One region of the Pseudoalteromonas sp. SCSIO 43088 genome, then DNA from elsewhere that is predicted to be linked to it. Evidence: predicted binding sites of a transcription regulator. Region 1 holds the regulator's gene; each other region holds the start of a gene.
What was found. Region 1 encodes sigma-54, which starts transcription at its own class of promoters, with help from an activator protein. Its sites were predicted from a motif close to GTTGGCACGNNNNTNGNNT; they were not measured.
Positions count from the first base shown of each region.

Region 1 (8,096 bases):
CAATAAATTCTAAAGCTAGCTGCAAAGAGCTTAACGACACCTGAAATTTAGTTTCCTTGCTAAGCACGCTTTATGCTCGCCAGCCCATTCTTTTACTTATACTTTCAGGTTCGCTTTTGTTACTATTTGCAGTCATCTGTATAAGTAATGTTGGCGTATCACAATGGTGACTTCTTTTGTCATTTTAATTATTGGTTTTGCTGCACTCGTTTGGAGTGCCGATCGGTTTGTTTATGGGGCGGCTGCACTCGCAAAAAATATGGGGATCCCCACCCTAATCATTGGTTTAACCGTTGTTGCTATGGGCTCATCAGCCCCTGAAATGATGGTATCTGCATCGGCAGCACTTGCTGATAAAACAGATACTGCGGTAGGTAATGCGGTCGGCTCTAACATTACTAACATCTTACTTGTACTTGGTGTCACAGCTTTACTACGCCCTCTTTCAGTATCTTCAATGACACTTAAACGTGAAATGCCGCTGGTCCTGTTAATCTCTGTAGCTGCTTGGTATGTGTTCTCAGATAACTATTTTTCGTTCGCTGAAGGCATTGCCTTGATGATTGCTTTTGCCGTGTTTATTGGTGGCTTAGTTATTGTGTCTCTGCGTGCTAAAAACCAAGATGACCCATTTGTCAGCGAAGCATGTGAAGACGTTCCGAACGATGTAAGCACTAAATCAGCCGTATTTTGGTTAGTCATCGGCATGATTTTATTACCCATTAGTTCACACTTTTTAGTTGAATCAGCCGTTGATATTGCGAAATATTTTGGTCTATCAGACCTTGTAATAGGCTTAACCATTATTGCTATTGGTACCAGCTTACCAGAGCTGGCAGCCTGTATTGCAGGGGTATTAAAAAACGAAGACGATTTAGCGCTTGGGAATATCGTTGGCTCAAACATTTTCAATTTACTCGCCGTATTACCACTTGCGGGTATTATCAACCCATCAGTTATTGACCCTTCTGCGGCAAACCGCGATGCACTTATCATGATTGCAGCAACCGTTGTATTGATTGCCATGTCATTGAACTTTAAAGGTGCTCGTCGTATCAATAGAGTAGAAGGTGGCTTCTTGTTAGTCGCATTTATTGCATATCAGGGCTATATTTTCAGCCAAGTAGGATAATTAATGACACAACCTAGCTTTATCGCGCAGGGTAAGCGCGTACTCGAAATTGAAGCACAAGCTTTACAAGAAATTGAGCAATATATAAATCAAGATTTCGATAACGCTTGCCAATTAATGTTCCAATGTACAGGTCGTATTATTGTGATTGGTATGGGCAAGTCTGGCCACGTTGGTAATAAAATTGCGGCGACCCTTGCAAGTACTGGCACACCGGCATTTTTTGTTCACCCTGGCGAAGCAAGCCATGGTGATTTAGGCATGATCACCCGTGATGATGTGGTAATGTGTATTTCGAACTCAGGTGAGACCAGCGAAGTACTTAGTATTATCCCCGTTATTAAGCGTATTGGCGCAAAGATGATTTCACTCACTGGCAACCCAGACTCAACCATGGCAAAACTGTCTGATGTACATGTGTGCATTAAAGTAAGCCAAGAGGCATGCCCGTTAGGCCTTGCCCCAACTGCAAGTACCACAGCAACCTTGGTGATGGGTGATGCAATGGCGGTTGCGTTACTTGAAACCCGTGGTTTCACAGCCGATGATTTTGCGCTTTCGCACCCGGGTGGCAGCTTAGGTAAACGTTTATTGCTTACATTAGATGATGTGATGCACGCAGGCGACGCCACGCCAATCGTTAGCGAAACCCAAAGCATTAAAGACGCACTAATCGAAATGTCAGCCAAGGGCCTTGGTATGACCGCGGTGATTGGTGCAGATGAAAAGTTAGCCGGATTATTCACTGATGGTGACTTACGCCGTATTTTAGAGCAGCGCATCGATATCCATAATACGGCAATTAGCCAAGTAATGACCCGTTCATGTACAACTGCTCGCCCTGATATGCTTGCAGCTGAAGCTTTAAATATTATGGAACGTAAACGTATCAATGGTTTAATTGTGGTAGATCAAAGTAATACGCCAATTGGTGCCCTTAATATGCAAGACCTATTAAAAGCAGGAGTTCTTTAAGCAATGACATTCGCCGAGCTATACCAGCCTCTTAGCCCTGATGTGAGTCAGCGCGCACAAAAAGTAAAATTGCTAATCTGTGATATAGATGGCGTTTTTTCTGATGGCCGAATTTATATAGGTAATGATGGCGAAGAGCTTAAAGCATTTAATACTAAAGATGGCTTTGGTATTAAAGCGCTCATTAATAGTGGCTTTGAAGTGGCAGTGATTACTGGCCGCCATTCACAAATAGTTCAGCAGCGAATGACTAGCCTAACAGTTCAGCACATTTATCAGGGACAAGAAGATAAGCTGATTGCTTATCAAGAGTTAAAAGATAAACTGGGGCTGACCGATGAACAAATTGCCTATATTGGTGATGATGGTCCAGACTTACCAGTAATGGAAAAAGTAGGGTTTGCTGTTGCTGTAAACGACGCACACCCACTGATTAAAAAGCTGGCTCATTACACCACATTATTACCAGGTGGCTTTGGAGCTGTGCGTGAATTAACTGATTTACTCATGTTAGAAAACGGTAAGCCGTTAACTAGCGATGGAACCAGCGCATGAATATAGCCCGTATTTTACTGAGTATTGTTTTTGTTTGTTGCATGGTGTGGTTATGGTACCCGTACTTTAACCAATCAACAGACACAATAACTAGTGAAGACGAGATCATCGCAACACCTGATTACACCGCAGTGGCGTTAAAGCAAACAGCGTATGACGAGCAAGGCAAAATTAGTCATAAAGTGGCTGCTGCTAAAATGGAGTTGTATCAACAATTAGGGTTTACCTTTTTTGAGCAACCTATTTTTACTATTTATGGCGACCAGCAGGTTTGGCAAGTAAAAGCCAAAGAAGCCACATTGTACGAAAACGATCAGCTGATTTTTGAAGGGGATGTAGTTGCTAAAAACTTAACCCATAACGGCATGATCGAAGATATAAAAGCAGAAAACATTAATGTCGACATTGATAAAATGACCATGTTTTCTAAGCAACCTGTGACACTAACAGGACCGAATTTAAAGATTACCGGTAAAGGCTTAAAAGCCGATTTAAAAACCGAAATTGTTGAGTTAACTAACCATACACGAACCATATACTATGACCAATAAACTGAAGAAATTACTCCTGATCCCAAGCTTATTGATTGCCTTTTCGGGCGCAGCTGCCGAGCAAACTGGCGCTCAAATTAGCATTAGCTCAGATCGCCAAGTAGGTAAACTAAAAGATGGCGTTGGCATATTTGAAGGTAACGTAGAGATCGTGCATGGTAATCGTCGTATTACCGCTGAACGCCTTGAAGCACACGGCGGTGACACCGAAGGTACAGTAGAGTTGATTATTGCCACAGGTAAGCCTGCTTACTTCGAAGAAAAGCAAGCTGATGGCACCGTAATGAGCGCTAGCGCAGAAGAAGTACGTTATGATGTTGCAAAACGCTTCTTAACCTTAAATGGTGAAGCTGAAGTTACTCAAGCAGGTCAAAAAGTAACAGCAAAAAGCATTACCTATGATATGGCACAGCAGCTGATCAGTGCTGAAAAAGACGAAAATTCAACAGATCGTGTACACACTATTTTAGTGCCTGTTGAAAATAAAAAAGATAATAAAGGCCAACCATGAGCACATTAAAAGCAGAGCTTTTAGCTAAAAGCTACAAAGGCCGCCAAGTGGTTAAAAATGTCGGTCTTGAAGTTGAAGCTGGCAGTATTGTTGGCTTGCTTGGTCCAAATGGCGCAGGTAAAACAACGACCTTCTATATGATTGTAGGCCTAGTACCTAGCGACAAAGGTAAAATCAGTATTGATGATAACGATATCACCCTTTTACCAATGCATAGCCGTGCGCGTTTAGGTATTGGCTATCTGCCACAAGAATCGTCAATTTTTCGAAAGTTGACGGTTTACCAAAACTTGATGGCCATTTTAGAAACTCGTAAAGATCTAAATAAAACCACCCGCGAAGAAACACTCAATAGCTTACTTGATGAGTTTAGTATTCAACACATTCGTGACAGCCAAGGTATGGCGCTGTCAGGTGGTGAGCGACGCCGTGTAGAAATTGCTCGCGCATTAGCCGCTAATCCTAAATTTATCCTTTTAGATGAGCCTTTTGCTGGTGTTGATCCAATTTCAGTGTTAGATATAAAGAAAATTATTGAGCACCTAAAAAATCGTGGTATCGGTGTACTAATTACTGACCATAATGTTCGAGAAACCCTTGATGTTTGTGAAAAAGCCTACATTGTTTCTCATGGGGAGCTAATTGCATCAGGCACACCTGAGCACGTATTAGCAGACCAAACTGTACGCGATGTATATCTAGGCGAGCAATTCAGGCTGTAACCATTACGCCAGCGACTAGAGCATCTGCTAGACTTATAACAATGACAATAAATCGATAACTGTGTTTATACAGGTATCGATAACTTAAAAAGGATTGTTAGGGATACATGAGGCAATCATTACAGCTGCGCATGGGCCAGCAACTTACAATGACTCCACAACTGCAACAAGCTATTCGTTTGTTGCAGCTCAGTACATTGGATCTCCAGCAAGAAATTCAAGAAGCGCTTGATAGTAATCCTCTACTTGAAGTGGAAGAAGCGGATTACAACGAAGAAAGCACCGGCAAGAATGAGCAAAAAGCTGAATCTGACGATGTACAAGTCAGCGCGTCTGCCGAAGAAGCACCTAGCGAGTACGAGCAAGAAAGTAGTGATGCTCTCAATAAAGACACCGTAAGCGATGACTTAGCAATGGATGTTACCTGGGATGAGTACATGAGTGCCGCCCCTTCAACATCGTCAGGGCCAATGCCTGAAGATGAATCTATCTATCAGGGAGCATCAACCGAAACCCTTCACGAATACCTGATGTGGCAATTGCAACTCACGCCATTTAGCCCTACTGATGAAGCGATTGCTGTGGCAATTGTAGAAGCTATCGATGACTCAGGTATTTTAACGGTAAGCTGTGAAGATATCGTCGAAAGCTTTAATCAAAATAACGATGAAGAAGAAATCGAACTTGATGAAGTCGAAGCGGTCTTAAAAAGAATTCAGTTATTTGATCCTGTGGGTATTGGCGCGCGCAGTTTACAAGAATGCCTGTGCATTCAGCTACGCCAATTCGATGCCGATACGCCATATTTAGCTGAAACTAAAATGGTTTTATCTGAGCATATCGAATTATTAGCGAGTCGCGACTATCGAACTTTGATGAAAAAGACTAAGCTTAAAGAAAATGAGCTTAAAGAAGTGATGACGCTTATTCACAGCTTAAATCCTAAGCCTGCGGATAGCATAGTACGCGAAGAATCTGAGTACGTTATACCTGATGTATCAGTGAAAAAAGTGAAAGGCCGCTGGGTAGTCGAGTTAAACCCAGATTGTATGCCAAAGATTAGAGTGAACAGCCAATATGCGGCGATGTCTCGCTCTGTTAAATCAAGTAGCGACAGCCAATTTATTCGCTCTCACTTACAAGAAGCAAAGTGGTTTATTAAGAGCTTAGAAAGCCGTAACGATACGCTATTAAAAGTGACCAACTGTATCGTTCAACAACAACAAGCTTTCTTTGAGCATGGCCCTGAGGCAATGAAGCCGATGGTGCTAAATGATGTTGCTGAAATGGTCGAAATGCATGAATCGACGATTTCACGGGTAACAACGCAAAAATATATGCATACCCCACGGGGTATTTTTGAGTTGAAATATTTCTTCTCAAGCCATGTCAGCACCGAAAATGGTGGTGAGTGTTCTTCTACAGCAATACGCGCTTTAATCAAGAAGTTAGTCGCTGCAGAAAACTCAGCTAAACCATTGAGTGATAGCAAAATTGCAGATATATTGGCTGAGCAAGGAATTAAAGTAGCTAGACGTACAATTGCAAAATATCGTGAGTCTCTAGCAATACCTCCGTCTAATCAGCGTAAGAGTCTGATTTAGACGTTTTACATAGAAGGAAAAATGCTTATGCAACTAAATTTAACTGGTCGTCATGTAGAAATCACAGATTCATTAAGAGACTATGTAAACACCAAGTTTGCGAAACTAGAAAGGCATTTTGACCATATTAATAATGTTCATGTCATTCTAGATGTAGAAAAATTAAGCCAAAAAGCAGAAGCAACTTTACATGTAAACGGAGGCGAATTGTTCGCTTCTACAGAACATCAAGATATGTACGCAGCCATTGACTCACTGATCGATAAACTTGATCGCCAAGTCATTAAACACAAAGAGAAATTAGCTCGACATTAAATTATGAAACTAAGTTCACTTACTAACCAGGACTGCAGCAAAGCTGCGGTCCTTTTTAATAGCAAAAAAAGAATTCTTGAATATATCAGCGAACTGGCCCACCAGCAGCTTCCTCATTTATCGCAACAAGATATCCTAGATGCTTTACTCAACCGAGAAAAACTAGGTAGCACCGGCATTGGCCGAGGTATTGCTATTCCACATGGCCGAATGAGCGGCGCAGATGAGCCTCATGCATTTGTGATAGTGAGTGAATCCCCTATTAATTTTGATGCAATTGATAATCGTCCAGTTGATATTTTTGTGGCACTCATCGTACCAGATGGTGACTGTCAGCTTCACCTAAAGACCTTATCAACAATTGCTGATAGACTTAAAGATAAAGAATTTTGTAAACAGCTGCGTAGTGCTACTACCGATCAGCAACTGTTTCAGGTCATATCAGCAGAGGCATAAATGGAATTAATAATTATCAGCGGTCGCTCAGGCTCAGGTAAATCGGTCGCTTTACGAGTACTTGAAGACTTAGGCTATTATTGCGTTGATAATATTCCGGTTAATTTACTGCCTTCGCTCGTACGAAGTGTGTCTGATAACTACTATAAAATAGCGGTCAGCATCGACGTGCGTAACTTACCGAAAGAGCAGCAAGAATTTAATGATATTCTTGAGTACCTGCCAGGTTTCGCAAACCCAACACTATTCTATTTAGACAGTGATGACCAAACTCTGATCAAGCGCTTTTCAGAAACACGCCGCTTGCATCCACTATCTATTGATTCTTTGCCGCTTGATCTGGCCATTAAACAAGAAAAAATCCTGCTTGATGTGTTGATCACTCGCGCTGACTTTATGATTGATACCACTGATCTGAGTGTTCATCAGTTAGCAGAATCAATTCGCGAAAAGATTTTAGGTAAAAAAGATAAAAAGCTGATTATTACTTTTATGTCGTTTGGCTTTAAGCATGGTATTCCAAAAGAAGCTGACTACGTTTTTGATGCACGCTTTTTACCTAACCCACACTGGGAACCTGATTTAAAGCCACTAACCGGCCTTGATCAACCAGTAAAAGATTACCTAGCTAGCCACAGCATAGTACAAAAGTTCACGTGGCAAATACAAACCTTTGTGCAAACTTGGTTACCGCACTTAGAGCGCAATAACCGCAGTTACCTGACTATTGCTATTGGCTGTACCGGTGGCCAACATCGCTCTGTTTACTTAGCGCAAACAATTGGTGAGAGCTTTGCCAAAAGCCATGCTAATGTAAAAATTCGCCACCGCGAACAAGACATTTAATTAGGCACCAACAATGCACGCTGAAGATACCTTTTTAATTCAAAATAAACTTGGCTTACATGCTCGTGCTGCTACTGTTTTAGCGCAATTAGCACTGCAATTTGATGCCAAAATTACGCTTTATCAAGATGATAAAGAAGCTGAAGGCGACAGCGTGTTAGCATTAATGCTACTTGAAAGTAGTCAGGGTAAAGAAGTTCGCGTTGTATGCGAAGGCCCTGACGCCGATGCTGCATTAACGGCAATCGGCGAATTAATTGCACAACGCTTCCACGAGCAAGAATAGCATTTGCTAAGACTTCAAGGTTTACGGTAAACTTAATTCGGATATTTAAAATTCCCTTTAAATATCCTACTTTTATATCGCTCGCTTTTCTAAATTACAAAACTCTTAATAAATTTATCGCAGTGCGACGATATCTCTGCAAA
Region 1 covers NZ_CP072675.1:3,339,381-3,347,476, forward strand. Annotated here, with positions in the region: gene J8Z28_RS15380 (calcium/sodium antiporter) at 164-1,132, shown strand; gene J8Z28_RS15385 (KpsF/GutQ family sugar-phosphate isomerase) at 1,136-2,107, shown strand; gene kdsC (3-deoxy-manno-octulosonate-8-phosphatase KdsC) at 2,111-2,662, shown strand; gene lptC (LPS export ABC transporter periplasmic protein LptC) at 2,659-3,213, shown strand; gene lptA (lipopolysaccharide transport periplasmic protein LptA) at 3,203-3,724, shown strand; gene lptB (LPS export ABC transporter ATP-binding protein) at 3,721-4,446, shown strand; gene J8Z28_RS15410 (RNA polymerase factor sigma-54) at 4,554-6,050, shown strand; gene hpf (ribosome hibernation promoting factor) at 6,078-6,365, shown strand; gene ptsN (PTS IIA-like nitrogen regulatory protein PtsN) at 6,369-6,821, shown strand; gene rapZ (RNase adapter RapZ) at 6,822-7,667, shown strand; gene J8Z28_RS15430 (HPr family phosphocarrier protein) at 7,681-7,953, shown strand.

Region 2 (8,096 bases), 1.1 Mb from region 1:
AGTCAGTTGAAATGGCGATCGGAACTTGGTACTGCTGCAGTAGTTCAATTGGCGGATACTTTGTTTCGCGTAAAAAGTAAAATGCACCTGGTAACAATACCGCTGCAGTGCCCGCTTTGGCCATAGCTTGAATGCCAGCTTCATCTAAGTGTTCAATATGATCTGCCGATAAGCCATTAAATTCGGCAACAAGCTCTGCGCCATGTTGATTAGATAACTGCTCGGCATGCAACTTAACTGGTAAGTTGTGCTTTTTAGCCGCTTCAAACACACGGCGAGTTTGCTCGTTGCTAAAGCCAACGTTTTCACAAAAAGCATCAACGGCATCAGCTAAATCAGCTTCAACAACACGGTCAAGCATCTCACCGCAAACCAAATCAATGTACTCATCACTACGGCCTTTATATTCAGGCGGTAATGCATGAGCACCTAAAAACGTGGTTTTAACATCAACCGGGTGGTTCTCACCGAGTAAACGAGCTACTTCGAGTAGTTTAATTTCATTTTCGCAATCAAGACCATAGCCTGATTTGACCTCGACAGTCGTCACGCCTTCTGCGTATAACGCATTTAAGCGCTCTTTAGCACTAACAAACAGTGTTTCGTGGTCGGCTTCGCGGGTTGCACGTACGGTGCTTGCAATGCCACCACCATTTGCAGCGATTTGTTCGTAGCTAACACCTTGCAAACGCTGCTCAAATTCTTCTGCGCGACTACCGGCAAACACTAAGTGAGTGTGACAATCAATCAACCCAGGTGTTAACCACTGCCCTTTTGCAGATACAGTTGGCGTTGCTAACGCGTCAAATTTAGGTAAATCGGTTTGTGCACCTAACCAGGCAATTTTGCCATCTTTAACGGCAATCGCTGCATTTTCAATGGCGCCGTACGGTGCATCAACAGCAGGATCCATTGTGGCGATATTGGCATCTGTGATCAGTAAATCCCAGAGCGCTTGATCATTGTTGGTTGTGTGCATTTTTCACCTATCTTGATGCTTGCTAAAGGCTCAGTATGAGCCTAAATTTAAATTTGCTTAAAGTTTATCAACTCATCTTGTATATACAAGGAAATTATGTCACCTTGTAACACACTGTTAACTTATAAATAAACTTTTCATAATGAGCGTCCCTAAGTTTGCGCAAATAAAAGAATTCATTCTGGAAAATATACAATCGGGAGAATGGCAAGAGAACGACCGTGTCCCTTCAGAAAACGAACTCACCAGTCAATTTCAAGTTAGCCGTATGACAGCTAGGCGCGCGCTCAGTGAGTTAACCGATGCCGGTATTTTAACCCGCAGCCAAGGGCAAGGTACTTTTGTTGCCAGCTTCAAATCACAATCATCGTTACTAGAAATCAAAAACATTGCCGATGAAGTTAAAGCGCGCAACAGCAATTACAGTTGTACGATTTTAGTGATGGAGTCAATCAGCGCTATTGCCCCCATCGCGATAGCTTTGGGTGTCGAGGTCGACAGCCATGTTTATCGAAGTGTGATTGTGCACAATGAAAACGAGCAACCTCTGCAAGTTGAGGAGCGTTTTGTGAACCCCGCTCTTGCTAAAGACTACTTACAACAAGATTTTCACAGCCTAACACCCCACGAATACTTATCGAAAAACGCTCCGCTCACTGAGGCTCGCCACACGGTCGAAGCAATTATGCCCAATCAAGAAATGTGTGAATGGCTCAACCTGTACAACGAAGAGCCATGCTTACAAGTGATCCGCCGAACCTGGTCATCGCAAGGTATTGTAAGCTTTGCGCGCTTAGTCTCACCGGGTAGTAAATACCGACTAGGCGGCCATCTTACTTTTAAAAAGTAGCTAAATAGGCGCTTGATAACGAAAATTAAGTGACTCAATCGCCGAGCCATCAATGATACGCTCGCCTTTATCATGGCTAGTAAATGTTGGAGGCTGATTACCCTGCTCAGCGCATTTTTGTTGGTAGTAATCTGCTTTTGTAGGATGCGCAGGATTAACCACATTATAAATGCTGCTCGCGCTTGACCAGTTTTCAATTACAGAAAAAATCGCCGCTATCACATCTTGCTGCTGTACCATGTTTACCACTTGCTGACTTGAGCTAGACAGCTCTTTACCTGCAACAAACTTACCCGGGTCGCGCCCAGGACCAACAAGGCCCGCTAAACGCAATACTTTACCACCGGCATTGAGCACTAACTGCTCAGCATCAAATAGCAGTTGCTGGCGCGCTGATTGGCAATTAATTGTTGTGCTTTCGTCGTAATGACCATTGTCAGTTGGGTAAACACCCGTCGAAGAACATAAAATAAAGCCTTTACAATTTAGTTGCTTGGCAAGCTCAAGCCCTGCTTGCAAAGTAGCTAAATAATTACTTTCTGAGCTGCGACTACGCGGCGGAATTGCACACACCCACCATGCATCTTCAAGTGAAACATCGTGTTTAAGCACTGTACCTTCAAACGCAACCTGGCGCTGAAAGTCATGTTCGTGCTCGCTACTACGGTGTGTACCCTGCACTTGCCATGCTAATTTTTTTGCCTCAACACAAAGCGCACTACCAAGCCAACCTGCACCTAAAACGACTAGTTTATTATTTTCAGAACTCATTTATCTAACTACCTCTTAGAATTTATTATTAACGTTCGCTTAACGGTGTAGCGATTTGGGTGCAAATATGATTAGATAGATAACTCTACCCGATAATAAAAACACGTGCACCTATGTTAAATAACCTCTCTTTACGTAAAAAAATATTACTACTCATCGGCGGGACGATAAGTGTACTACTGATCATCGCGTCTAGTTTTTTTGTTAGCCATATTGCTGATCTATCGCGCCAAGCTATTCAACGCGAAGCCGACAGCTATTTACAGAGTGAGCGACTTTCAATGCAAGGTTACTTTGCCAAATACGGTAAAGTGGTTCAAACCTTCATTACAAATCCGCATTTAGTGAATTGGTTCGACAATTGGACTGAACGTGATCAAAGCCTTGATAACCAACCTGGATACGACAGCGTTAATCAAGATTTTGTGCGTATCAGTGGCAACGATGACAACATCTTATCTGCCTTCTTTGCATCTGCAACAACAGGTGAGTACTTTAAAGAAAACGAGCGAACCACTCATTATAATGGCCAACCTTACTACGCTTACAAACGTGGTTGGTGGCAAGATGCTTTAAAGATCAACAAGCTTTATGTTGGTCCTATTTCTGTAGATTTAACCACAGGTAATGCCTCTGCAGTTGTGCAACAGCCTGTTTATAAGCAAAACAAACTAATAGGCTTTGGTGGTGTCGATTTACAGCTAAACAACATCAACGACATGGTTGAAGAAATTCGCTTTAATGGCCAAGGCTTTGGTTTCTTACTTGATGGCAATCAAAAGGTTGTGCACTTATCTAAGCGCACTGGCCACAAGCTATCTGTGACTGACGAAGGTCCGAATGGCAAAGAAGGCCTAGATGCCCTCGAAAAACAATTTAGCGACACATCAGGCTTTAGCGAATTAAACCGCGCGATGAAAAGCCAAAAAGATGGCAGCAGCTTTGTTACTTTCAAAGGTGAGCAATATTACGTTGTATACAACCGCCTTGAGCTAGAAACCCCTTACCTTGATTGGTACGTGGGTATTTTAATTCCAACAAGTATGATTGATGAGCCAGTAAATGATGCGGTGATGACAACCACAACCTCTGTGATCATCATTCTTGCGATTATCATTGCGATGATCTTCTGGGCCACGCAAATGATCACCAAGCCGCTGACTAAGCTAACTTACATTATGCGTGATATCGCATCAGGTGATGGCGATTTAACACAAAAAATCGAAATCAAGAGTAATGATGAAGTGGGCCAACTTGCTCATCACATGAATACCTTCATCGATAAACTTCGTGCAATGATGCTTAATACTGCTGCGCAGGCCGAGCAACTTAGCCAAGCTGCAAGCCAATTGAAAATTGTATCGCAAAAAACCAACGATGAAATTCAGCAAGAAAAGCAACAAGTTGATAGTGTAAGTGCGGCGGTAACCGAAATGGCGTCTACTGTGATGGAAATCTCGCGCAATGCTCAGCACACTAATAATGCAGCTGAAGAAGTGCAAACCATTACCGTTGACGGTACGAAACGTTCAACTCAAGCTCAATCAGTGATGACCGCTCTGGCGAGTCACATCGGTGAAGCGTCTAAAGTGGTTGCGGGTCTTGAGCAAGAAAGTGGCAATATCGGCGCGGTGGTTGATGTTATCAACTCAATAGCAGAGCAAACCAACTTACTCGCACTAAACGCGGCGATAGAAGCAGCCCGTGCTGGCGAGCAAGGTCGAGGCTTCGCAGTTGTTGCTGATGAAGTTCGTTCACTGGCAAGCAGAACCCAAGAATCTACTGATGATATTCGCAACATGATCAGCCGTTTACAGCAAATTGCCCAACAAGCATCGACTATGATGCAACAAGGTCAAGAGCGTGCTGAAGGCTCAGTTGAGCAAACACAAATTGTATTGCAAGCTCTACAAGATATCGCCCAATCTGTGACAAATGTGCAAGATCAAAGTCATCAAATTGCGACTTCGACTGAGCAGCAAACAGTGGTTGCAGAAGATATCAATAATAGCTTGGCAGCGATTAATCATTTAGTGAATAGCACTGCGGATCATGCCCATGAATTGGCGGATGAAGCACGTGATTTGAATGAATTAGCAGCCGCTTTAAATAAAACGGTGAATCAATTTAAGTTATAAAGATAAATTGCTGAAGTAGTTAAAAACCCGATGTCACCTGAAGATGACATCGGGTTTTTATCGTCAGCCTTCCCTGTTAGTCGTGGCGCAACCGCTTTCGCGTGTTCCATAAATTCGTGCCACTGTTGCTTGTTCCATAAAGCAACTCCTTTGTTGGTCAATCCTTGTGTTGGTTGCGTTTGTACTTGTTCCATATAGTCTCCTCCTTACGCTAGCTTCATCCTGTTTGGCTCCTGCCTAAGCTTATTCCTTGCTGTCATCTCCATTCACTTTATCCATAAAGCGTTGCCATTGTGCGCTACTCCATAACGCCTTGTTACTTCCTTGTTGTCCTTTGTGCGTAGTTACATTATCCATACTGTAAACTCCTTGCGGTTTATCGTCCGTTACTCCTACAGCCCATCCTTGCTGTGCTCCATTACCCATCCTTGTAGATTAATGCGGTGATTATCGCTTAGCGATGATATACACAGCATGAATCAAACCTGGAATGTACCCTAATAAGGTTAAAAGAATATTAATCCAGAACTGCGCACCTAAACCTACCTGTAAAAATACGCCGAGAGGTGGAATTAAAACCGATAAAATAATACGTATTAAATCCATGACTCACTCCTTGAAAAATATAAGCCCAGCCAAAGCTGGGCTATATAGGGCTTGCTATTATTCAGCAACAATCGTTAATTCATCGATTACTTTGCGAACATCTTCTGCGTTTTCAGCAATGCTTACTGCTAATTGCTTTTCTGCATCAGACTCAACAGTACCTTTTAGAGTTACCACACCCATGTCAGTATCAACATCGATGTCTGTACCACCTACTTCTGAGTTAAATAAATAACGTGTCGTGATTACAGTACTCATTTTTGCGTCGGTTAAGTCGCTTTCTGCTGAATCAGCTTTGTCTGATTTCATGTGCTTAGCTTTCATGTTTTTAACAACAGTTAGTTCGTTATCAACAGAGCTAACACCGTCTAGGCTAAGAACTAGCTCTTCAGCAAGCTCTTTATCTAATTCGCTATCAACTTTACCTGTAAGTACAACCTTGCCATTAGTTACATCAGTGTTGATGTCAAAGTTGTTAAGGTTTGTGTTCATAAGAAGCACAGTTTCTGCCTTACCATCAATCCAAGCATCTTTACTTTCATTTTCCCAGCTGCTTGCCTGAGCTGACATGCTAGTTGCACCAATTACTAAAGCGGCAATCATAGATTTGTTAAAAGTGTTCATAATCTTTCTCCTTTTGATTAAAGACACTTTTACTAATGCGACTATAATGCCAACTATTTACTTGTTTATTTTCAGTAAGTTAAACACCCATTCAGCAGCTATTTATATTCATTTAGGTAAAGATTTACAAGCTGCTCGGTAAGAAGTTCACGATGTTGCAAAAATGGCCACTTAGTTGCTGATTTTATTAATCTGTGGTTAATTTAACGAAGTTGTTTATTAGCAAAAAAACACAAATCATTGATTTATATAAAAATAAACTTTGGCCTAAGGCTTGCTTCGTAATTAATAACTAAAAAATCACCTTTAAAATCACAACAGGGAACTACCATGGCCGTTAAACTTGAAGATCGCCCAATCGATCAAGTAAGAGAAGAAGTTATTGATCAACTCATTTATAACTACAGTCATGCTGTTATTTCAGCCGAAGCATTTGAACGCCGACTAGACCAGGCAATGGCAGCCACTAGCAACGAAGTACTGGTTGAACTAGTTGCTGATTTAGATCTGAAAGCGGATATTGACTATAAATCGCATAAGCATGCGCAATTTAAACCTCACTATAGCCACAGCAGCGACAACGAAAGCCTGCAGCTTCGTAGTATTCTGGGTTCAAATGAGCGCAGCGGCCAATGGGTAGTACCAAAAGAAATTCACCTAACAAACTGCCTAGGTTCAATCGAACTCGACTTTAGCGAAGCAATTTTCCAACATCAGCATGTCACCATTTACGTGAACTGTATTTTAGGTAACGACGAAATCTACGTACCAGAACATGTAAATGTGGTATCTAAATTATTTAGCGTGATTGGCAGCGTAGAGAATAAATCTGTAGCCTTAAATAAAGGCCAAGGCCCAACTATCACCATTGAAGGTAATGTATGGCTAGGCTCAGTTGAGATTTCAGTTAAACGCACCATGAAAGAAAAGTTCATCAGCTTTGCCAACAGCCTAAAAGCCAGCTGGAAAGAAATGAATAAGGTGCAGTAAAGTTGTGAGGTGCGATTATGTCAATGTAAGTCGTCATTTATGGCGACAAGATATTGCATACGTTTCATCAATGACGCGCTAAAGCACGACCAACAATAGTGCGCGCGAAATAAATTTCACGCCTACATCAACCGTAGGCGTCACGCTTGCTTGGCGCGTCGTACATACAACGCCATTCCATCAATCAATACCTGACCTACAAACAACACAATTCGGCTCAAAACTGACGGCTGAAAGCTGACAGCTCCTTCACAAGTCATTATTCCTCTCACTCGGGATATCACTAAAATACTCTACAAACTCAACTTCAAAACCTGCGGGGTCGATGAAATATACATTTTTACGATAAGGGTTTTCTGGGCCGTGTTTATCAATTTCATAACCAGCCGAAACAAGACGCTCAACTACAGCATTAATATCGTTTGTCACATAAGCAAAATGAGCAAGGCCTACTTGGTGGCCTGCTAAATCACGGTTTTCATCTTCACCGTTATCACTTAATGCAAGATATTGGTAATCATCACCAAAGTGCAGCCATTTACGCGGTTTGCCCGACCATTTGCTATCGCCTTGACTACGCACACGCCAGTGCGGGAATGCTGCTTTATAAAAGTGCAGCATGGCATCAACATTACTAACAACAAGGTTTACGTGCTCTAAATACATGGTAGTTTTCCTTTTTATTTTTAAACTGCCACCAAGATAAAACCTCAAGTTAAGTTTAGGTAAAGCGTTTTTTCAAATAAAAAAGCCCCACTAAAGTGAGGCTTTTAAAAAATGATTCGTTATTTATGAATTAACTGCCAGCAACCTGCATTTGTTCAATCAATACAGAGCCTGTTTGAATACCGCCACGACGTTCGATGTCGCCACCTAAGCCCACAACGGCCTTAAACATATCTTTTAAGTTACCAGCAATCGTGATTTCACTTACTGGGTATTGGATTTCGCCATTCTCAACCCAAAAACCCGCCGCGCCACGTGAGTAATCACCCGTTACCGTGTTCACACCTTGGCCCATAAGTTCCGTTACTAATAAGCCTGTGCCCATGGTTTTTAAAAGTGCTTTTAAATCGGCATGGGTTTGTTCAACTAGCCAGTTATGAATACCACCAGCATGACCCGTTGGTGCCATTGA
Region 2 covers NZ_CP072675.1:495,848-503,943, reverse strand. Annotated here, with positions in the region: gene hutI (imidazolonepropionase) at 1-979, opposite strand, end outside; gene hutC (histidine utilization transcriptional repressor HutC) at 1,122-1,829, shown strand; gene J8Z28_RS02395 (Rossmann-fold NAD(P)-binding domain-containing protein) at 1,830-2,600, opposite strand; gene J8Z28_RS02390 (methyl-accepting chemotaxis protein) at 2,714-4,738, shown strand; gene J8Z28_RS02385 (hypothetical protein) at 4,723-4,932, opposite strand; gene J8Z28_RS02380 (YqaE/Pmp3 family membrane protein) at 5,186-5,344, opposite strand; gene J8Z28_RS02375 (BON domain-containing protein) at 5,402-5,968, opposite strand; gene J8Z28_RS02370 (LiaF domain-containing protein) at 6,299-6,958, shown strand; gene J8Z28_RS02365 (VOC family protein) at 7,208-7,624, opposite strand; gene pmbA (metalloprotease PmbA) at 7,755-8,096, opposite strand, start outside.
Region 2: the regulator sigma-54 is predicted to act here: its motif matches at 6,004-6,022, upstream of J8Z28_RS02375 (BON domain-containing protein).

Region 3 (8,096 bases), 1.5 Mb from region 1:
AAAGCTGCTTTGTTCTAAAAGTGAAATTTTATTTAAATCAGTCACTAAAGTTGCCATATCAGTGATTTTTTGGTTGAGCTTTTCGTAGGTAAGCTGATTAAATTGAGTTAAGCCTGCTTGGAGCGTTTCAAGGTGTAAGCGCAACCCGGTTAATGGACCACTTAACTCGTGAGCAACTTGTGATAATAACTTACTACGTTGGCTGATTTGTTTATCGAGATAATTTCGGCGCTGTTCAATAAGCTGTTTTCTCTGTCTTATTCTTAATAAAGCAATGCCCATTACAGCTAAAAGCAAGCTAAATAATAAAATGCTATATAAGATAGTTTGGCGCTGTGAGGCAATTGCTTGGCTTTTTTCATTATCTTGGAGTTTTAAATCTTGAATGGCCAAATCACGGTCGCGCATGGCAATGGAATTTTGCAGCTCCGCTAAACGTTGATTGTAGTTGTTGCGGGCAAAGCCTTTTTCAAGCTCTGTAATAGCACGTTGATACGACAATGCCTGTTTGTAATCAGATTGTTGTTCTGCCACAGTGATCAAATGTTCTAGGGCTGTGATTTGCTTTTGCAGCTTATTTTTTTGGTTGCTTAACTTGTAGGCTTGCTCAGCATAATGTTTAGCTTGTTCGTGCTCATTAGAGCCAATGTATAGCTTTGCTAATGTAAGTAGTACATCTATGTATAAGTGATCGTCTTGCTTGAGTTCAGTGATCACTTGTTTTTCTATGGTTAATGCCTGAGTTGCTTTATCGATTTCGAGCAAATTTATCGCAATATTATGGTTTGCCCAGGCTGTATTTCGTGCGCTGTTATAACTTGCGAACACCTGTTGAGCCTCTTGTGCGTATTCAAGTGCTACATTGTAGTTTTTTAGCCCATATTCGCATTGGGATAGTTTAACTAAACTATGTCCGATATCAGAAAGTGAGCCCGTTTGCCTATCAAAACTAAGGGCTGTAATAAACTCGCTCTTTGCTTTTTCGTATTGTTCTAAATCTAAATAACTTTGAGCAATTGAATAACTAATGCCGGCTTGTAACGAGATAGACGGCGACATCTGTTGAATAACTTCACGGCGTTTTAGCTTATATTCGAGTGCAAGCGTTAAGCGGTCTAACTGTTCAAGATTACGCGAATAACCATGATAGAGCATTTCTTTTTGCTTTAAGGTTAATTCGCGATTGTTGTCGTGAATATAAACTTCAAGCAAGTTTAAGGCTGCTTGATACTCGCCAGCATTATGATAAGCACTGACAAGACTCGCCACGGCATCAATTTCATAATGGGTAAGTTGTAAGCGCTGAAACAGGGCGACATTTTGTTGCGATAAATAAATTGCGGTTTCTAAGTCACTTTTTCTGTATGCCAACCGCGCTTTCGCTAGATACAACTCGCTGTAAATGGGGGAGTCTTTTTTGTATTTTGGGCCCGCTTCAAGTTCATCAATGATAGTTTGCGCTTGTTGAAATTGGCCGAGGTGTATGTGAACGTGAATTAATCTAACGTTATAACTTACTTGTTCTGCAAGGCTGGCAGACTCAATAAGCTTTTTATCGATGGCTTTTAAATAGTCATATCGTTTTTGGTAGTCACTGATTGTTCTGGCTTCATCAATGTTTTGTTGCAGTGTTGATGCAAAAGCACTGTTCATTGATAAGGCAAAGTACAGAATTACAGAGGCTTTAAGTTTCATAGTGGGGTTTATTATTATTTTTATTCCTAACTAGTCTAGCATGCCATTCTTTTAAGTGGGAATGATTTGCTTTTATAGCTAAAAAGAATTGCATTATGCAACTATGCCTCTTGCATCTTGCAAATACTCAGGCTGATTTTTCATAACACCTTGTTATAGCGTGAGTTATATTTTGGAATGGTTACTGCTTTGAGTAATAACACATCCACAGGAGAGTGTAATTATGAAAAGTAACATACCTGCTTACCTAATAACCGCACTTGCAACAGGCTTTGTAAGTGCTGCACCATTTGAACAGTGCCCAAGTAAAGCATTTTTGATTCAAGGTTCGCCTGCGCAAATGTTTGGCGTTGACCTAGTATCTGCCAAAACCACCGTGCTTGCAGCGTCAATGGATTTTACAACAGAGGCGAATAACGACAGCGTAAATGCGGTTGGCTTTAATTATCAAGACCAGTACATGTATGGCTTTAGCAAACAAGCCCCGAGAAGTGTTGTACGTATTGGTAACGATTATGTTTTACAACGTTTGATTGTAAATGGTCTACCAGATACCAATTTTTATGTTGGTGATATTCATGTAAATAGTGAAACTAATCAGGCGATTTACTATTTATACCATCCTAAATTTGGTTTATATGGCATTGATTTAACTGAAGAGGCTGACGAGTATCAGGCACAATTAGTTGCAGGCTCAGCAAGCTGGAATTTAGCTATTTATGATTTTGCTTTTCACCCACATAGCAATCTTTTGTATGCAGTTGAGTCAAACGGCGACCTTTACGAAATCAACTTAGATAATAAGACACCCACTTTTATAGCAAACCTCGACATAGCCGGCGATACTGGCGCTAATGGTGCAGGTTACTTTGATGTGCAAGGTCAGTTTTATTTTAGTAATAACCGCAGCGGTAAAATCCATAAAGTAGATTTAAGCACCAGCCCTGTGGTTGGTTATACACCTACCGCTGCAGTGTTCACCTTAGGGCCAACATCGAATCAAAATGATGGGGCACGTTGTGCTATTGCAGAAGTAAAAGTCACTGATAACTCGATCGACTTTGGCGATGCACCTATGCCATATAAAACAGCGCTTGCTGATAGTGGTGCCCGCCATCTGTTTGACCCTAATGAAGACCAATCAAATTTAGTTTATTTAGGAGCCGTTGTTGATGGTGAAAACATTAACACTCCGGCAGATTTACAGGCATCGCCCGTCGATAGCTCAGATGATGGTGTTAAATTTGTCACTGATTTTGTTGCAGGTTCTACCAGCCAGATAATTGTGACCGCTCCTAATGATAATGGTTATTTATATGCTTGGTTCGATTGGGATCAAAATTTCCAGTTTGATCCAGACGAAATCACAGTAAGTAAATACAGTTTAAATCAAGGTGATAACAGTGTGCTGGTTGATGTACCGAGTGATGCTGTGATGGGAGCAACATGGGCACGCTTTCGTGTAACCGATGGCAGCGAGGCTAACCCAATTACCGCAAGTGGTGGGGTAACAGGCGGCGAAGTCGAGGATTACCCGGTAACAACATATGGAAGTTTGGTATACCCAGGTGAAAACGGCTGGGTAACCCTTGCCTACGAAGATCAATGGCCTTTTGCTGGTGATTATGACTTTAACGATTTAGTTGTAAATTACCGTACTACATTGATTGATAAAGAAGGTCAGGCCATTGGTTACAAAATAGAAGGGGAGTTGGTTGGAATTGGTGCTGATTTTCATAATGGCTTTGCAGTTCGTTTGTATCAAACGATAGCCGATGATGTTGATAAACGAATATTAAGAAGTCAGATAGATACAAGTTCAATTAATTTAACGATAAATGGCGAAACACAATCACATTCTATATTAGAACAAGGGGTTGAAGATGCTATTTTCATTATCATGCCAGACACTTGGGCTTATGCAGATAAGCAGTCAAGTTGTAGTTATTTTAGAACTGAAACAGGCTGTGATACCAACAGCAAAGTTTCGTTTAGTTTAACCGTTTCACTTCAAAATGGAGTGACCACAATTGAAGCGCCAAAATATACTTTAGACCCATTTATTTTCGCAGCTCAAGATCACTACCATGGTGAGTTTTTAGTTGGACAAAACCCACGTGGTTGGGAAGTTCATATTAAGAATCAACAACCAACCGAAAAATTCAATTCACAATTATTTTCAATCACTGACTCTGATGATGCCAGTAATAGTGCTCAAAGTTATTATTTCCAAACTGAAACTGGTCTACCTTGGGCAATGGAGATTGGCAGTTCATGGGCGCATCCAAAAGAGAGTGTTGATATAACACATGCGTATAGTGACTTTAGAGCATTTGCTGAATCAGAAGGACGGGAAAAGCCGCTTTGGTTTAATAATGCAAAACTTGCAAATGTTATTCTACGAGGAGAATAGTCATGAAACATTATACTCTATTAATCATTAGCTTAATGTTATCTGCGTGTGGTGGCGGTGGTGAAGGTAGCTCTTCAACTGAAGCGGTAAGTACAACTGTTACGCAGACACCCACAACTAGCACGCCGCCACCAGAAACAACACCTCCTGACACGAGTGTAGAAACAGAGACAATGGCTGACCTAACGATTGCTCCTCAATTTGATTTAAGTAGCAAGATAGAACTAAACATAGATGTTGATTTGAACATGGGTGATAGCAGAGCGTATTTAAATATCTGCTTGAAAGGCGATGATAATAAGGCTGATTACAATCAATGCTTATTGCGGGCACCTCTAAAACAAAGCAAATTAACGTCGACTGTGATGCTGGCAAATAGTGCCTTAGAGCTTGTGGCAGAAGTTTGGTTTTATGATTCTCAAAATGAACCACTGCGTTTTGAGTGGCAATATGATGGGGAGCAATCAGCGGTGTTCATTATTCGTTAAACATGAGTGATCGATATTATGTCTAAGTTAGTTTAATTCTAATAGACTGAATATTTTCAACAGCTTGAAAGAGGATTTTGTAATGCAATATATCGAAGAGGTACTGCAATCAGTTAAAGAGTCTAATCCAAATGAGCCTGAGTTTTATCAAGCTGTTGAAGAAGTGCTTTCATCAATAAATCAGGTAGTAGAAGGGAATAGTGAATATCAACAGCAGGCAATTCTAGAGCGGTTAGTTGAGCCTGAAAGGCAAGCAATATTTAGGGTTCCTTGGCTTGATGATGACGGCAAAGTGCAAGTTAACCGTGGTTTTAGAATCGAATTTAGCTCAACTCTAGGCCCTTATAAAGGGGGCTTGAGGTTCCACCCGAGTGTCAATCAAAGTGTGGTGAAGTTTTTAGGCTTTGAGCAAGTTTTGAAGAATGCACTCACAGGGTTGCAATTAGGAGGCGCTAAAGGCGGTGCTGACTTTAACCCTAAAGGAAAAAGTGACAATGAAATTATGCGTTTTTGTCAGTCATATATGACTGAACTCTATCGTCACATAGGTGCTAACACAGATGTTCCTGCTGGTGATATTGGCGTTGGGGCGAGAGAAATTGGTTATCTATTTGGTCAATATAAACGGATCACTAATCAATTTGAAGGGGTGCTAACTGGTAAGCCTGAGATTATGGCAGGTTCTTCACTGAGAACAGAAGCAACTGGCTATGGTGTTGCATATTTTTTAAGTGCCATGCTAGATGCTAAAGGCGATTCTTTAAGAGGTAAGCGATGCCTAGTTTCTGGTGCTGGTAATGTAGCATTGTATTTGATGGAAAAGCTTGACCAATACGATGCTGTTATTCTTAGCTGTAGTGATTCAAAAGGGACCTTGTATTGTAAAGATGGGCTTGATGTGGCTCTTGTAAAACACTTAAAAAATGAACGAGGTGCTGAGCTTAGGGATTATTTGAACGAGCACAAAGGTGCTGAGTTTACGCCTGTAAATCAATACCCTAGCGACGGACATCATGTATGGCGATATGAGGCAGATATTGCACTTCCTTGTGCAACTCAAAATGAAATTACCGAAAAAGATGCTGAAGCTTTGGTTGAAAATGGCTGCTCTGTTGTCTGCGAGGGTGCAAACATGCCGACCACAGCTGATGCGTTAAAAGTGTTTAAAGACAACGATGTATTTTTAGGGCCAAGTAAGGCTGCAAATGCTGGTGGAGTTGCTACCAGTCAATTTGAAATGGCTCAAAATGCCAGTATGCAAAAGTGGCGAGCTGAGCAAGTTGATGAGAAACTTCAGCAAGTTATGAAGTCTATTTTCGATACAATTTCAGCTACTGCCAAGCAGTACTCGAATGAACATGACTTGGTCCTTGGTGCGAATATAGCAGGGTTCGAACGAGTTGCAGATGCAATGTTAAAACAAGGAGTAGTGTAATAAATAAAAGACATCCATTTTTATAAAAAGACACCCACTTTTAGTATGTAAAAAGTAGATAGTCACAGCTTTTGATAAGCGAATTAAAGAGACATACATTTTATAAAAAGACACCCACTTTTAGTAGTTTAAAGCTAGATAGCCACAGCTTTTGATTGAACTAATTTTGCATATAATGATGTTTAGTTCTTTTGTATTATTTAGATTTAAGGGTTGGTCATTTAGTTTTAGCTAAAGTTAATTTCAGAACGTAGACATTTTCTATTTATTTAAAATAGATGAATAAAAGTAGTAAATGAAAAGTTTAAGTGTTTAGCAAAACAAAGCTTGGCAGTTAGTTATTGAGCTTCTTCTCTTTCGTTTCATGTGTTTTGCATACTCAGTTATAGCTTGCTCTTTACCCGCTGTATTTTTAAACGAGTGGGTAAAGGAAGTGGTGAGTGTGAGCCAGTTTTCTGTACAAATATTTAATCTTTCAAGTATTGGTAACGCATTTTCTGGGATTTTACCTGGCTCATTTTCTCGTATTGAACGGCCTGTCCAATCTACAAGTTGCAGATATGTCTTGAGCTCAAATGGTAGTCCCTTAGGCATATGTTTACGAGGTTTACCTGCAAAGCGCATAAGCGATTTTGGTTGCTTATTATTTTGAGCTGCATAAATTCTAGATTTAATACTGGTGTAGTCAGGTTGCTCAGGTAAATCGGCCGCTTTTGCTCTTACTGGGTTTAAATCAACATAAGCAAGGCAAGCGGCAAGTGCTGCTTCATCAAGTAAAGCTTGTGATTTAAAGCGACCTTCCCAAAACCGCCCTTTACATCCATCTTCTTGATTCGCTTTTCGTGCAATACCCTCGTTAAGAACTCGCATAAACCAACTAATGCTGCTGAGCCTTTCTCTATATAAATTTACTTTGGTATTAACCGTAGCGAGCTCGGTTTGTGTTAGCAATTCGCCATTTAAGAATCGTTGGCAAAGGAATGTACTTTTGAATAATTTGTGCCATCTAATAAGAATCGCTTTATTATTTAGACGCTTAGCTTTTGCTATATCAATGTGAAGAACCAGATGAGTGTGATTACTCATTACAGCGTAGGCGCAAATGTCAATACAAAATATTCGCCCAAGTTGAAGTAGTTTCTTTTCAACCCAATCGCGCCTATGTTCATATGAACGACCCGTTAGTGGATCTTTTCCGCACAAATAAGCGCGACGAACGCAGCGTGAAATACAATGGTAATAAGGCGTGTTTGAAACGCTAATCAAGTTTCTACGTGGGGTTGCCATGCTCTTCTCCTCCATGAGTTGAACAATTTAAGTTTAGTCATAATTTTGAGAAGTGAGAAATATTAAGTTGGGTGTCTTCTTAAATTAATTCTTTAGATATGAAGCTCGGTTAACTCCTTAAATAAATATGAGCGTCTTAATTTAATATGGGTGTCTTAATATCTTTTCATAATTTGGGTGTCTTAATTAATTTAAAAAGCTCAGCGGTGCTGAGCTTGGTTGAAATTAGGGTGTATTTTTGCACGTAAATGGTTACGAGAAGGCTTTTTCGCTTAGGAGTTCTTGCATTTGTTCGCGCATTTTAAATTTTTGAAGTTTGCCTGTTACTGTCATTGGGTATTCTTCAACAAAGCGGATGTGCTTTGGTACTTTGAAGTAGGCTAGTTTATCTTTTAAGAAATCACGAATGTCATTTTCATCAAGCACTGCATCATCTTTTGGTTGGATCCAGGCACATACTTCTTCGCCGTATTTTTCATCACTAATACCAAATATGGCCGCATCTTGAATACCAGGGTAGGTGTAGAGAACTTCTTCTATTTCTCTTGGGTAAATATTTTCACCACCACGGATGATCATGTCTTTTATTCGACCAACGATAGCAACAAAGCCATCTTCGTCCATCACACCTAAGTCACCAGAGTGTAACCAACCGTCTTGATCAATTGTTGCTTTCGTTTTCTCTTCATCATTCCAATAGCAGCGCATAATTCCAGCACCACGACTACATACTTCACCCGGTATGCCAACTTTTTGAATATCACCCAGCTCGTCGATA
Region 3 covers NZ_CP072675.1:1,859,544-1,867,639, forward strand. Annotated here, with positions in the region: gene J8Z28_RS08655 (ATP-binding protein) at 1-1,695, opposite strand, end outside; gene J8Z28_RS08660 (LruC domain-containing protein) at 1,919-4,108, shown strand; gene J8Z28_RS08665 (hypothetical protein) at 4,111-4,596, shown strand; gene gdhA (NADP-specific glutamate dehydrogenase) at 4,679-6,031, shown strand; gene J8Z28_RS08675 (transposase) at 6,344-7,318, opposite strand; gene J8Z28_RS08680 (AMP-binding protein) at 7,571-8,096, opposite strand, start outside.
Region 3: the regulator sigma-54 is predicted to act here: its motif matches at 1,867-1,885, upstream of J8Z28_RS08660 (LruC domain-containing protein).

Region 4 (8,096 bases), 1.3 Mb from region 1:
TAATTTACTGATCTTTAATCGCCCCGCTGATACACCACAAGCTCGCTATGTTATTGATTTAATGAAAATGGCATACAAAGAAATTGGCTATGAGATCCATATAATCGATTTTAATCATCAAAATGCGCTGGTTGCTGCAAACCAAGGTGTGCTCGATGGGCAACTAGGGCGCATTGCCGATGTTAAAGACGATTATCCTAATTTATTGAAAGTAGACTATGCGCTTTTTGATTTTAATCTAGTGCTACTGAAAAACTGCCGACAATGCCAATATGAAGATCTTAAATCGTTAGCAATTCAGTCAAGCTACCCAGCGGCTCAGAGTTATATCGATAACCACCCATTTGCAGGCGATGTGATCAAGGTTAGAAATGTCACTGCGCAGCTTAATTTACTCACGCAAAAACGTGTTGAAGGGACAATATTACTAGACTTTTTATTGTCGACTAAGCATCCGGGGTTTGATCAAACAGCCTTTCATAAACAGGTTTTAATGCCGATGCAGAGCTTTCACTTTGTGCATAAACGGCATAAAGCGATAATTCCGCAACTGACTAAAGTACTTAAAAAGCTTGATGAAAACGGCACGGTGCAATTTTTAAAATCGAAATACAACCTCAGTAAATTTTAAAAATCAAAACCGCCTTGCTCAGGATTTGTTTGTTGCTGCTCTGCCTGCTGTTTTTTCTGAAGATAACGTTTATAACGCTGTTGGCATAAGCTAATGACTTTACGTTTTTCTGCATTGGTAAACTTATTCCAATAAAAACGCTCATCACGACTGCGGTAGCAACCTTTACAATAGCCTCGGTTATTAACTTGGCATATCCCTTTGCAAGGGCTTGGAATTTCAAATATTTCAATTTGTTGCATCACAAATGCCGGTTAATAAAGAATATTAAAAGTATAGCCTGAAAATTAACCATAAAAAAAGCCACTTTAAAAAGTGGCTTCTTAAACTAATACCAATTCGCTTAATTAAGTAGTTTATTTTGAGGCAAGAAAACCTTGTTGATAACAAGGAGAAAATTTCGTTATTTAGTTGTTCTAAATGAGAAATTTTTAACGCAGGTAGCGACAGGTTTAATCCCTCAAAATGATTAAGTATTATTGCGGATTGGTATAATTGTTTCGCTTACTCAGATTCGCTTGTGGCAAGTTCTGCTTTACGATGAAAAGGTTTAGCATACATAGCTAATACCAAAGGTTTTAGCTCCTCTGGCACTTTTGCTAGTCGCTCGTTAAATGCAGCAGCATCTTTTTCGTCAATCACAGCTTGCGTACAACCACCCGCTATATAGTTACCTGGGTGTAAGAAAAACGAATCAACAATTTGCTGATCAATGGTTTTTGCCAGCTCTTCAGGTGATTCGCAGCCCGATTCAATTGGTTCGCCAAACGCTAAATGTACATGCCCTTTAGCTGTACTAAAACCTTCAACAATACTAGCAATATCTTCACCTTGCTGTTTCACATACTGACCATGTTGCTGTTTATGATAAAGCTCTTTCGCTTTTGCAATCGCGCATGGCTCGTATTGATAAGAGATAGACACTGGCACAATTTTTAATTCGCGTACGTACTCAGCAAATTCTTTTTTCTGCTTACGACCTTGTAACTGCAACATTTTAAGTAAGGCAGGATCTGTTTGATCAAAACCGTCTTTTGCTCGGCCTTCTTTTTGCGCTATCCAAATTGAGTGGCCTTCAGCAAGTGAGTCATAGATATAAGCAGACAGCTGCGACAATGCTTTAAGCATCTCTTTTGGAGCTTTCGCTGAGCGCTTTACAATAAAGCTCTTGTTTAAACGCATTAACTCAGTGATATAAGGAATTTGCAGCAAGTTATCACCAATTGCGATGCGAACTGTCGGCATGTTGTGCTTGAACAAGCCCCAATTCACCAACGCAGGATCAAGCACAATATCGCGGTGATTAGAGATAAATAAGTAAGCTTGTTTTGGGTCTAGTTTATCGATGCCCGAAAACGTTACTTCTGAAGTCGTACGGGTGATTAGTTTATTTAAATAATCAGCCACTTCATGCTGAACTTGCTCAACCGATGCGGTGTTGCCCCACTTTTTACGCAGCTGACTGCGCACTAATGGGCGAGTAATAAATGGGAAGTTCGATAAAAAGCGCGGTAGGTTATACTTAGCGATTACATCTACAAAGGCATTATCAGCAATCAAACGCGCTACTGAATCAGCTACTTCATCATCATTGTAAGGTCTTATGTCGGCGTATTTATCCACACTTTCACTCATTAAAAACTACTTAAGTTAAAAAACGGCACGCTGAGCGTGCCGTTAAAAATAATTGGCGGATTATAACTCAGGCAATTTTAAATGCGAACCGAGACGCGATAGTTAACCAAATTAAATGCCAATTAATGTAGAAAATATATATCTATAACAAATAATTAAGCAATGCTCTTACCAGTTTTCGACGCCTTTTTTAATACCATTTTTAGCAGTAATCTAAGCATTAAAATTGCCAACACAATACCTGCCACAAGGCTTAACCAATGTGGTAGAACTTCATGCTCTTCGCCCATCATCGGCGCCACCACAAAACCATATTGCGCCACTAAATAATCGGTTAAAAAGCCAAATGCCAGCGCCGTGCCAATCACCCCTATTAAGTAGGCAAATACCGCACGCTTGCCAAGCTCTTTTCCAACCACACCAAGCGTTGCAATGTTGGTTGCCGGCCCTGCCAACATAAACACCAACACCGCCCCCGGAGACACACCACTGAGTAATAAGCCTGCCGCAATAGGTGTCGATGCAGTAGCACAAATATACATAGGAATACTGATTAAAATAACCACCAGCATCGCCAGAATGCCATTACCCCACTGGCTTAAAAAAGATTCTGGTACATAAGTTTGTACTAGAGCAGCAAAGAATAAACCGATCATTAGCCAAATCATGGTGTCTTCAAGCAGCTTGTTGCAACTAAAGCTCACCGCGCGTTTCAGTTTGCTAAAACGACTTTCAACGGCTTTAGTTGACTGCTCAGTGCTGCAACAGCTTTTCTGCGAAGGTGCTGCTTTTTCAGTTGCGCAACTGTGTTGCGGCTCCTGTGTTGGTTGCGATTCCTTGCTACTACAACAACTTGTTGTTTTAGCAGGCTCAAGTTCTTGAGGTGATTGCTTACTACAACAACTTTGTGCGGGCTTAGGAGGCGCTTCTTTACTGCAACAGCTTGATGTGGTCACAGGTTCAGGCTGTTTACTGCTACAACAAGATGTTGATTCTGAGTCTTTTTCATCTGATGCTGTGTTTTGATGCTGATGAAGCTCGCTCTCTTTACCTACTAATACTCCCGCCATAATCGCACTACACACGGCGGCAATAGGACGTATTACCGCCATAAATGGGCCTAGTAATACATAAGATACCGAAACCGAATCGACCCCAGTTTCAGGGGTTGAAACTAAAAATGCTGTGGTGGCACTTTTTGACGCCCCCGCCCTTCTCAAACCAATGGCCGCAGGGATCACACCACATGAACACAATGGCATTGGAGCTCCAATAAAGGCTGCTTTAACTGTGGTCCATAACCCTTCTTTGCCTAAATGCCGGTTAAGAAAGTTAGCAGGCAAATACACATTGAGAAGACCAGCTATGAATAAACCCAACATTAACCAAGGCGCTGAAAGTAAAAACAGATGCCAAAAATTATTGAGTAAGTCCATCGATATCCTCCAGCGTCGTTAGTATTGAACAGTTTTCAGCAGGCTCTTCTCCGCCACAGCATTTATCTGCTAATAATGATAGTGAGTCATAAAAGCGAGTAAGCTCTGCAATTCGTTGTGCAACGAGATCACGTTTTTGTATCGTCATCTCTTTAACTTCATGACAAGAATGCTGATCTTTATGAAACTTAATTTGCAGTAGCTCTTTGATCTCAGCCAGACTAAAGCCAACATTCTTTGCTCTGAGAATAAACGCCATTTGTTTATAGTCATTCTCAGAATAAAAACGATATCCCACGTCTGAACGCGAACTAGGCGTTAACAAACCATGCTTTTCGTAGTACCGTAGCGTATCTGTTGAGACACCCAACTGACGGGCAAACTCACCTATTTTCATCACCGTCTCCATTGTGAAGCGTTTATTTATTATGCTCACTATAAACCTTGGAGTACACCCCAAGGTCAAGCAATAAATTAAAAAAGGAAAGCACATGAATATTACTGTCCTTGATGCAGCGACATTAGCCAACACTTCGTTAGATGCCTTAGCGCAATTAGGTAAATTAACCTGTTACGATTTAACCGCTAAAGAACAGGTTGTTGAGCGCTGCCAAGATGCCGATATCGTTATCAGTAATAAAGTGGTGATTGATCAGAACGCCATGAGCAAATTAACTAATTTAAAATTAATATGTGTTGCAGCGACAGGGACTAACAACATTGATTTAAGTGCAGCCAAAGAACATAACATCGCAGTGACAAATGTAGCGGGCTATTCAACACCGAGTGTGGTGCAACATACCTTTACTCTCATCACTAATTTACTGGGCAATACTCACAGATACATTAATGATTGCCAGCAAGGCTTATGGCAGCAAAGCCCTATGTTTTGCCGTTTAGATTACAGCTTTAATGAAATTGCCGGCAAAACACTGGCTATTGTTGGCTATGGCTCACTGGGTAAAGCCGTTGCCGATGTAGCACGCGCCTTTGGTGCCAATGTCATCATTAGTGAACGAAAAGGCCAAACGCCTCGTGAAGGTCGTGTTAGTTTCAATGATGCCCTAACCACAGCCGATATCATTAGTGTTCACTGCCCGCTTACTGATGAAACGCGCAACCAAATCGCTGCGGCAGAATTAAGCATGATGAAACCGTCAGCTATCATCATTAACACTGCTCGTGGTGGGATCATCAATGAAGCCGATTTAGCTGATGCATTAGCTAATAATATTATTGCCGGAGCCGGTGTTGATGTACTCAGTAAAGAACCCGCAGAGCAAGAAAACCCGCTGGCACTATACAAAGGTGCAAACTTATTACTTACTCCACACATTGCATGGGCGAGCCAAGAATCTATTGTGCGCTTAGTTAACGAAATTGCGTTAAATATCCAAGCATTTAATCAAGGCGAAACACGTAACAGGTTGGTCTAAACCGCAATTTATTAGTCAATAGAGCTAAGTAATTAGTAATTTATTACTTAACTCATTGACCAAACACAATCTAAGCAATTGATTTAGTTGTGATTTACAAGTTTGGCAAGCAGTTTGCTATTAAGTGAATAACTATAAAACAATTTCTTCGGGATAAAATAACATGAAAAAAGCACTTCTTATTGCCGCGCTAACAGCTCCATTTTTAACTGGTTGTGTCATTGCTGTTTCTGACGGTGAAGCCGACACACATTGGGCTGGTAACTCTTCTAGCTGGCAAAAACAGCATAAAAATAACCGTGAAGTGATTTCTAATCTTGCATTAGATACGAGCTACCAAACTGTATTAAACAAACTAAATACACCTAACTTTACCGAGTTATTAAAGCAAGGTGATGATGTTTACCAAGTATTATTCTATGCAACGCATAGTATTCACTCTGATGGCAAGATGACTAAAGACGAGTGTACGCCACTCGTATTTAAAAATGATAAGTTAATTGGCGTAGGTGATACGATTTATAAATCACTTAGCAATGGTTAATAAATAATTTGAAACGAATGAGTAGGCTTTGCCTACTCATGTTCATTTACTGCGATCATTCTCGATACTATCTGATCTCGCCCGGCGTCTTTAGCCTGATAAAGACCTAAATCAGCTTCTTCAAGTAAGGTTTGTTCTGCATAAACCTGACCATTTTCTGTGGTCGCAATACCAATACTAATTGTGACATGGTCGGCATTTAGCGACGCTTTATGTGGGATGTTTAAATCATTCACCGCATTGCGCAGTTTATTTGCAAACGACATAGCCTCTTTAGCTGAAGTATTGGGCAACACCGCAGCAAACTCTTCACCACCATAACGAGCAACAAAGTCACTGCCTCGTTCACACGCCCCAACTAAGGCATGAGCAATTTGTTTTAAGCAATCATCACCTGCTCGGTGACCATAGCAATCGTTGTAACGCTTGAAGTGATCAACATCCATCAATAACACAGATAGCGGGGTTTGATCTCGACGGCAACGACGCCACTCTCGCGCTAAATTTTCATCTAAATAACGTCGGTTTGGGATCTCTGTTAAGCCATCAATTGAGGCGAGCATTTCGAGTAAGTCATTTTTTTGTTTGATCAGCAACTGATTACGCACTCGAGCACGCACGATAGCAGCACTAAATGGTTTAGTGATGTAGTCCATCGCGCCTAATTCAAGGCCCTTCGCTTCGTCATCATGGCTGGTATTGGCAGAAATAAATATTACAGGCAGCATACTGGTAGTCGCGCTTTCTTTTAACTTAGTAAGCACTTCGTAGCCGTCAATGCCGGGCATTACAATATCCAAGATCAACAAATCAACAGTTTGCGTTTTTAAAAACGTCAGTGCTTTTTCGCCACTCTCAACACAAAAAACATCATAGTCTTGCTGCAATGTTTTCTCTAATACCAAGCGGTTTAACGGATCGTCATCAACAATCAGTACCTTGGCTCTTTTCAACATCAGTAGATCCTTGTTCGATGATAAATGCGATGACCTGTTTTATTTACCATTGCAACTCATCATTTAATTGTTCGGGCAGTTCGCCATCTGCTTTAAGCCTAGCTTCACATTGCTGAGCGCACGCTGACAATCGCTTAAAACCGAGATTTCCGGCTGACCCTTTTACATTATGAACCACACGGACCAACTCATCGGTAGTTTTTAATGTAGAGATTTGTAATAACTGCTCTGCTGCCATAGTCGCAAACTTCGACAACATAGTTAATACTAACTTAGTATTGTTTGCAAACTGAGACAGTATAAAAGCTTGATCAAAAAAGACTTCTTTTGTGTTATCGAGTTCACTCATTGCTAAAAACAACTTACTAGCAACAATCGGTTTAGTTAAATGCTTATTCATACCCGCCGCGATTGAATGCTCAATATCTTCGCTTTCACTGTGTGCAGTGAGTGCGTAAATCGGCATTTGTTCTTTGGTGAATGACTGACGAATAATACGCGTTGCCTGACAACCATCCATTTCTGGCATCTGAATATCCATAAAAATGAGATCGGGCCTTAAGCTATTTGCCAGTTCAATGCCTTTTTCACCACTGTGTGCACACACAACGGTGACATCAATTTGCTCTAAAATACTTTTAATAATGCTTAAATTAAGCGGGTTATCATCCACAGCCAGCACTAACATGCCAGATAAATCAGTACTAGAAGGCAATGAAACCAGTTCTTTTTTCACAGGCTCCGCGGCTTTATCTAGCTGTAAGCAAAAGCAAAATTCACTGCCTTTACCTTTTTCGCTTTCCAGCTTAATTTCGCCTCCCATTAGCGCAACTTCGTACTTAACAATCGCTAAGCCTAAGCCAACGCCCTGATGAGAGCGCGTTAATGATTCATCACCTTGAGTAAATGCATCAAATAAGCGGCTTTGATCTGCCTTGCTAATACCAATGCCCGTGTCTTTAACAGTAAAGCAAATGAGTTGCTGCTCAGCTGACTCTTCCACCAGCATTAAGTTTAATGTCACTGTGCCTTGTTCGGTGAATTTGGCAGCGTTGGTCAGTAAATTAGCCAGTACTTGCTGCAAGCAAATTTGATCACCCACTAAGTTATCGCTAATGCTTTTATCGCATTCGACTTTAAACTCGATATCTTTATTTGCGCATAAAGGGGCTGTTATTCCCTGACAGTAGTCGATTAAATCAGGCACACTAAAAGGGGCTTTATTAAGTTGTACTTGCGAGCTTTCAGCGCGGGCAAAGTCGAGCATACGATTTAGTAAAGTAAGCAAGCTATTGGCTGCTGATTTTGCTTGTTCGGCATGATTACGCTGCGGCTGTGTTAAACCTTGTAAAGCGATGACATCAATTAAGCCTAGTACAGCATTGAGTGGTGTGCGTATTTCATGACTAAGGTTTGCAATGAAGCGGCTCTTAGCTAATGTTGCCCGCTCTGCGTCAT
Region 4 covers NZ_CP072675.1:772,792-780,887, reverse strand. Annotated here, with positions in the region: gene J8Z28_RS03590 (transporter substrate-binding domain-containing protein) at 1-631, shown strand, start outside; gene J8Z28_RS03585 (DUF1289 domain-containing protein) at 628-873, opposite strand; gene J8Z28_RS03580 (1-acyl-sn-glycerol-3-phosphate acyltransferase) at 1,136-2,266, opposite strand; gene J8Z28_RS03575 (SO_0444 family Cu/Zn efflux transporter) at 2,422-3,702, opposite strand; gene zntR (Zn(2+)-responsive transcriptional regulator) at 3,686-4,099, opposite strand; gene J8Z28_RS03565 (D-2-hydroxyacid dehydrogenase) at 4,194-5,138, shown strand; gene J8Z28_RS03560 (DUF3192 domain-containing protein) at 5,302-5,682, shown strand; gene J8Z28_RS03555 (GGDEF domain-containing response regulator) at 5,715-6,638, opposite strand; gene J8Z28_RS03550 (response regulator) at 6,682-8,096, opposite strand, start outside.
Region 4: the regulator sigma-54 is predicted to act here: its motif matches at 5,240-5,258, upstream of J8Z28_RS03560 (DUF3192 domain-containing protein).